2 regions of the Luteimonas pelagia genome follow, and region 1 is predicted to be linked to the other one. Evidence: predicted binding sites of a transcription regulator. Region 1 holds the regulator's gene; the other holds the start of a gene.
What was found. Region 1 encodes HrcA, which represses chaperone genes, less so after heat shock. Its sites were predicted from a motif close to TTNGCACTCNNNNNNNNNGAGTGCNAA; they were not measured.
Positions count from the first base shown of each region.

Region 1 (3,594 bases):
AACACGCCGCCCCCCATGCCGAGCTCGCCCATCAGGGCGGTGACCTGGCGCGACAGCCGGTCCGCCGCCGCCTGGCGCGCGGACGTCAGCGCGGCGGCCGCGCCGGCCCAGGCCGACCGGGCGGCATCGATCTCCTTCCCGAGCGCCTCGGCCCGCTCGCCCGCGCCCAGCAGGGCGTCGCGTTCGGAGGCGAGGGCGTCGCGGTGGGCCCGGAGCTCACCGGCCGGTACGCGATGCTTGCGGGCGAGGTCGTGGATGCGCGCAAGGCGCCGGTCCATGTCCTCCAGCGTCGCCGGGTCGAGGTCCAGGTCCGCGCGGACGCGCCCGAGCAGGGCACCGGCCTCGTCGAGCTGGATCGCCGCCGCGTCGAGCATGCCGTCCACTTCGCCCAGCCGGGGTTCGTGGGCGGCCTCCCGGGCCAACGCCTGGCGGATGCGCTGCAGTTGGGTCGCCAGCGCGGCGTCGCCGGCGATCCGCGCGAGTGCATCGTCGCAGGCCGCCGCGAGCTCGGCCGCGTGCGCCTGCCGGCGGTGGCCGCTGGCCAGCGATTCGATCGCCTCGGGCGACAGGTCCTCGCGGCCGAGTTCGGCCAGCTGGTGTTCGAGCAGGGCGAGCCGTTCGGCGGGATCGCCGCGGTGGGACAACGCGTCGCGCTCGCGCACGAGCGCCGACCATGCGCCGGCCGCCGCGCGCACCGCGGCGAGCGCGTCGGCATGGCCGCCCTGCGCATCGAGCAGCGCGAGCTGGCTCGGCCGCGCCAGCAGCGCCTGCTGGTCGTGCTGGCCATGGATCTCGACCAGGTGGGCCGAGAGCGCCGCCAGCTGGCCGATGGTGGCCGGGCGGCCGTTGATCCAGGCACGCGAGCCGCCGTCGGCGCGCAGCGTGCGCCGCAACTGGCAGGCCTCGTCCTCGTCCATGTCGTTGTCGCGCAGCCACCGTGCGGCATCGGGCGCGTCGTCCAGCGCGAAGCCGGCCGACAGTTCCGCCCGGTCCGCGCCATGGCGGACCATCGCGCTGTCCGCGCGCGCGCCCGACAGGAAGCCCAGCGCGTCGACCAGCAGCGACTTGCCCGCGCCGGTCTCGCCCGAGATGACGGTCATGCCGGGGCCGAACTCGAGTTCGGCGCTCCGGACGACGGCGAAATCGCGGATGGCGAGGTGGCGCAGCATGGGGGGCGATTGTGCCGTGCGCGCGCTGCGCGGCCAACGTGCCGGCGTCGGGAATCCCGCCGGGCGCGCGTGGGAACCGGCGCCACGGTCCGGCTTGCGCCCCCGCGCGGCCGGTCGTATACCGGATCGGCCATGACCAAGCGCGCCACCGATCCCGCCAGCGACCCGCGTGCCCGCCAGCTCCTGCGCACGCTCATCGCGCGGTACATCCGCGACGGCGAGCCGGTGGGGTCGCAGACGCTCGCGCGCCATTCCGGCCTGGACATCAGCCCCGCGACGATCCGCAACATCCTGGCCGACCTCGAGGACGTCGGATTGCTGGCTTCGCCGCACACGTCCGCCGGCCGGGTGCCGACGGCGCAGGGTTACCGGATGTTCGTGGACTCGCTGCTGCAGCTCCGCCCGCTGCCGGAGACCGAGGTCGCCCGCCTCCGCGCCGAACTCCCCGCCGGATCCGGCACCAAGGACCTGCTGGGCTCCGCCTCCGAGCTGGTGTCGGCCATGACGCACTTCGTGGGCGTCGTCAGCGTGCCGCGGCGCGAGGCCTTCGCCTTCCGGCACATCGACTTCGTGCCGATCGACGGCCAACGGGTGCTGGCCATCCTGGTGTTCGCCGACAACGACGTCCAGAACCGCGTGCTGCAGACCCGCCGCCCCTACGAGGCCGACGAGCTGGAGCGGGTGGCGAACTACCTGAACCGGCATTTCGCCGGCCGGCCGCTGGCCGACATCCGCGCCACCCTCGTGCGCGACCTGCGCGCGGCGCGGGACGAGATGGAAGCGCTGCTGGCGAGCACGATGGACCTTGCCGAGCAGGCCCTGGCGCCCGGCGACGAGGACATGCTGCTCGCCGGCCAGACCCGCTTGATGGGGGTGCAGGACCTGTCCGACCTCGACCGCCTGCGCGAGCTGTTCGAGGCCTTCGCGCGCAAGCGCGAGATCCTGCAGTTGCTCGAGCGGACCATCCAGGCACCCGGCGTGCGCATCTTCATCGGCGAGGAGACCGGCCTGGGTCCGCTGGAGGGCGTGTCGCTCGTGACCGCGCCGTATGGCGCGGGCTCGCCCGGTGGGCCGGTGCTGGGCGTGCTGGGCGTGATCGGCCCGACGCGCATGGCCTACGAACGCGTGATCCCCGTGGTCCAGGCGACCGCGGACGCGCTGGGCGCCGCCCTGCAGGGGCGCTGACCCCGTCGCGTCGCCGCGGGTTCACGTCCGTGGCTTGAAATCCCACGCGGCGGCCCCATTGGGCATCCCCGTGCGGCACGGTGCCGCGTGAGGACACGGAGCGGATGACCACGGAACCGATGCAGGACGGCACGACGGACACCCGTCCGGCCGACGAAGCGAACGACCCCACCCGGGCGCTCGAGGACCAGGTCGAGGCATTGAGCGCGGAGCTCGAGCAGCTGCGCGCCGAGTCGCTGCGCGAGCGCGCGGACCTCGACAACCAGCGCAAGCGACTGGCGCGCGAGATCGACCAGGCGCGCAAGTTCGCCAACGAGCGGCTGCTCTCCGAGCTGCTGCCGCTGTTCGACAGCATGGAGGCGGGCCTTGCCGCGGCCGCGCAGGCCGACCCGCTGCGCGAGGGCATGGAGCTGACGCTGCGCCAGCTGCACCGGATCGCCGAGGCGAACGGGCTGGTGGAGGTCGCGCCCGCGGCGGGCGACGCCTTCGACCCCGAGCGCCACCAGGCGATGAGCATGGTCGCGGCCGAAGGCGTGCCGCCCGGCGCCGTCGCGCAGTTGTACCAGAAGGGCTACGTGCTCAACGACCGCCTGCTGCGCCCCGCGCTGGTGGTGGTCGCCAACCACGACTGAGCCCGCGTCGGCCACCGGGTTGAACCCCGGGCCGCCGGCCCCACATCACCGGCATCGGCGCCAGCGCGCGCCCATCGAACCAGGCCGCCCCGGCGGCCACCGCAATCGGAGAGGGAGCACCACACCATGGGCAAGATCATCGGCATCGACCTCGGCACGACGAACTCGTGCGTGGCGATCATGGAGGGCGGCAAGGCCCGCGTCATCGAGAACGCCGAGGGTGATCGCACCACGCCGTCGATCGTGGCGTTCACCAAGGACGGCGAAGTGCTGGTCGGCGCGTCCGCCAAGCGCCAGGCCGTCACCAACCCGAAGAACACGTTCTTCGCGGTCAAGCGCCTGATCGGCCGCAAGTTCACCGACGCCGAGGTCCAGAAGGACATCGGCCTGGTGCCGTACACGATCGTCCAGCACGACAACGGCGACGCCTGGGTGCAGACGGCGGACGGCAGGAAGCTGGCGCCGCAGGAAATCTCCGCCAAGGTGCTGGAGAAGATGAAGAAGACCGCCGAGGCCTACCTCGGCGAGACCGTGACCGAGGCGGTGATCACCGTCCCGGCCTACTTCAACGACTCGCAGCGCCAGGCGACGAAGGACGCCGGCAGGAT
Region 1 covers NZ_BAAHCG010000001.1:54,475-58,068, reverse strand. Annotated here, with positions in the region: gene recN (DNA repair protein RecN) at 1-1,169, opposite strand, end outside; gene hrcA (heat-inducible transcriptional repressor HrcA) at 1,302-2,354, shown strand; gene grpE (nucleotide exchange factor GrpE) at 2,474-2,986, shown strand; partial or broken gene dnaK (molecular chaperone DnaK) at 3,101-3,594, shown strand, end outside.

Region 2 (3,594 bases), on a different contig from region 1:
GGCCCGGTGGACCTGGTCACCACCGCGCTCGCGCTGCCCGACGGCGACGGCCTGCAGCTCGCGCGCCTGGTCCGCGAGGCCGCCGGCCAGGCGTACGTGCCGGTGATCGTGGTGTCCGGGGAGGCGCAGGCGCGCCTCGAGGACCGCAGCCTGAGCGAGGACGTGACCGACCACTTCGACAAGGCGCTCGGCCACCAGGCACTGGCCGAGTTCGTGCGCGGCTACGTGCAGCCCGAGCCGATCCCGGGGGCGCGCGTGCTGTACGTCGAGGACAGCCGCGTGGTCGCCGCCGCCACCAAGCGGATGCTCGAGCGCTGCGGCATGCAGGTGCAGCACTTCGTCGACGGCGAGGCCGCGCTCGCGCACCTGCAGGCGCACCGCGCCGCGAACATCACCGGCGACATCGGCACCGACCTGGTGCTGACGGACGTCTACCTGAAGGGCGACTTCAGCGGCCGCGACCTGCTCGCCCACATCCGCGGCGAGTACGGCTACGGCAAGCGCCGGCTGCCGGTGCTGGTGATGACCGGCGACGCCAACCGCGAGAACCAGAGCGGCCTGCTGCGCGAGGGCGCCAACGACCTGGTGCTGAAGCCGATCGAGGAACGCCTCCTCGTGACCAAGGCCCTGTTCCAGCTGCGCCTCTCGCGCCTGCCCGAGCAACGCCCCTTCGGCTGAACCCCGGTCGCCCCGACAGCCGAACCCCTGGCGCTTCGACCGCCAAACCCCGGTCGCTCCGACGGCCACACCCCTGTCGCTTCGACGGCAAGCCAAACACCTGTCGTCCCGAGCGCAGCGAGGGACCTGCTTCCGTTCTTCGCTTTCCGATCGGCTGCCGGAAGAGCAGGTTCCTCGCTGCGCTCGGAACGACAGGTGGGGCGCCCCCCTACAATCACCGGCGTGGCGGACGACCGCATCAAGCTCGAACCCTCCTGGAAGGCGCGCGTGGGCGACTACCTCGCCCGCGACGACATGCGCGCGCTGTCCGCGTTCATCCGCCAGCGCAAGGCCGCCGGCGCACGCGTGTTCCCGCCCGGCCCGGAGATCTTCGCCGCGCTGGAGGCCACGCCGTTCGACGCGGTCAAGGTGGTCGTGCTTGGCCAGGACCCGTACCACGGCGAGGGACAGGCCCACGGGCTGTGCTTCTCGGTCCGCCCGGACGTGCCGGTGCCGCCGTCGCTCGACAACATCTACAAGGAACTCGGCCGCGACCTCGGCCTGCCGCGGCCGGACCACGGCTGGCTGGTGCCCTGGGCCGAGCGCGGCGTGCTGCTGCTCAACGCGGTGCTGACCGTGGAGGCGGGGCGGGCGGGCGCGCACGCCGGCAAGGGCTGGGAGGGCTTCACCGACCACGTGGTCGACACCCTCGCCCGCGAGCGCGAGGGCCTGGTCTTCCTGCTCTGGGGCAGTTACGCGCAGAAGAAGGGGGCGGTCGTCGACCCGCGCCGGCACCGGGTGCTGAAGGCGCCGCATCCCTCGCCCCTGTCGGCCCACCGCGGCTTCCTCGGCTGCGGGCATTTCTCCGCCACCAACGACTACCTGGCCCGGCGCGGGGTGGCACCGGTCGACTGGTCGCTGCCGCCGCGGGCCGCCCTGGTGGCCCGGGCGACCCCTTGAAGCGTCCGGCGGCGCCCCGACATCCACTCGACGTGCCTGTCCGTAGACTCGCCAGACTGCCGTTCGGCGTTCCATGAATGGAATTCTGGGTGCGCCCGGATCGGCTTAGCACTCACCCCTGTCGACTGCTAAAATCCCTCGCCATGACCCAGACCGCCCTCGCGCCCGCCCTCGTCCCCAGCAACCTTCCGGTGCCTTCGCCGCTGGGCTCGCTGGATGCGTACGTCGGCGCCGTGCACCGCATCCCGGTGCTGTCGGCGGAGGACGAGCAGGCCCTGGCGCGCCGCTTCCACGACGAGGACGACCTCGACGCGGCCCGCGAGCTGGTGCTCTCGCACCTGCGCTTCGTGGTGCACGTGGCGCGCGGCTACAACGGCTACGGCCTGCCGCTGGGCGACCTCATCCAGGAAGGCAACATCGGCCTGATGAAGGCGGTGAAGCGCTTCGATCCGGACGTGGGCGTGCGCCTGGTGAGCTTCGCGGTGCACTGGATCCGCGCCGAGATGCACGAGTTCATCCTCAGGAACTGGCGCATCGTCAAGGTCGCCACGACCAAGGCGCAGCGCAAGCTGTTCTTCAACCTGCGCAAGAGCAAGCAGCGCCTGGGCTGGCTCAACGCGGAGGAAGTGCGTGCGGTCGCCGCCGACCTCAACGTGTCCGAGCGCGAGGTGCTGGAGATGGAGTCGCGCCTGTCCGGCCGCGACATCGGCTTCGACCTGACCGCCGACGACGACAACGACCACGCCCCGCCGGCGCCGGCCGCGTACCTGATGACGCAGGACGAGGACCCGGCCCAGGCCTACGAGCGCAACGACAGCGAGGACCACCAGCTGCAGCTGCTGCGCCAGGGCCTGCGCACGCTCGACGACCGCTCGCGCGACATCATCCGCCGCCGCTGGCTGGACGACGGCAACAAGGTCACGCTGCAGGAGCTGGCCGACGAGTACGGCGTGTCGGCCGAGCGCATCCGCCAGGTCGAGGCCAACGCGCTGAAGAAGATGAAGGCGCTGTTCGCCGCCTGACGCGCGCGCACCGATCGGCTCACGGAGAGCGGCCCGGGACACCGGGCCGTTCGCCTTTGCGGCATTGACGCCGCGGTAGCGCGCCCACGCCTACCCTCTCCGCCACCATGGACGCGCCCTCCGCCCCGGTCCGGGCCGCGCGCCACGGCCGGGCCCGGTCGTGGGTCGTGGTGCTGGCGGCGGCCGTCGCGAGCGCGCAGTCGGCGCCGGCGCCGGCGGACGATCCCCAGGCCGGGCGCCGGCACGCGATGGTGGCCGCGCTGCGCGCCGACGCGCCGGGCGCGCTCCGGCTCGACGCCGACGTGCTCGCGGCGATGCGCCGCGTGCCGCGCCATCGCTTCGTGCCGGCGGACGAGGTGCGGCACGCCTACGAGAACCGCCCGCTGCCGATCGGCTACGGCCAGACGATCTCCCAGCCGTACATCGTCGCGTTGATGACGACGCTCGCGCGTCCGTCCCGTGGCGACCGGATCCTGGAGATCGGCACCGGCTCGGGCTACCAGGCCGCGGTGCTCGCCGAACTCGCGGGCAGCGTGCACTCGATCGAGATCATCGAGCCGCTCGGCCGGCAGGCCGCGCGCCGCCTGGACGCGCTCGGTTACCGCAACATCGAGACGCGCATCGGCGACGGCTACTACGGCTGGAAGGACGCGGCGCCGTTCGACGCGATCGTGGTCACCGCCGCCGCGCCCTCGGTACCGCCGCCGTTGCTCGCGCAGCTCAAGCCCGGCGGACGCATGGTGATCCCGGTGGGTGGCAGTTTCTTCACCCAGACGCTGATGCAGGTGGAGAAGGACGCGCAGGGCCGCGCGCGCACCCGGCAGGTGCTGCCGGTGCGCTTCGTGCCGCTGACCCGTGGCGCGGACAAATGATGCGATGACCGCCGGGCGGCTGCGGCTCGCGTGCGCCATCGGCCTGGTCTCGATGGCCGCGCTGGCGTACCAGTTGCTGCTGA
Region 2 covers NZ_BAAHCG010000003.1:342,520-346,113, reverse strand. Annotated here, with positions in the region: gene ACYU7H_RS10550 (response regulator) at 1-678, shown strand, start outside; gene ung (uracil-DNA glycosylase) at 901-1,617, shown strand; gene rpoH (RNA polymerase sigma factor RpoH) at 1,761-2,639, shown strand; gene ACYU7H_RS10535 (protein-L-isoaspartate(D-aspartate) O-methyltransferase) at 2,747-3,511, shown strand; gene ACYU7H_RS10530 (hypothetical protein) at 3,516-3,594, shown strand, end outside.
Region 2: the regulator HrcA is predicted to act here: its motif matches at 1,723-1,749, upstream of rpoH (RNA polymerase sigma factor RpoH).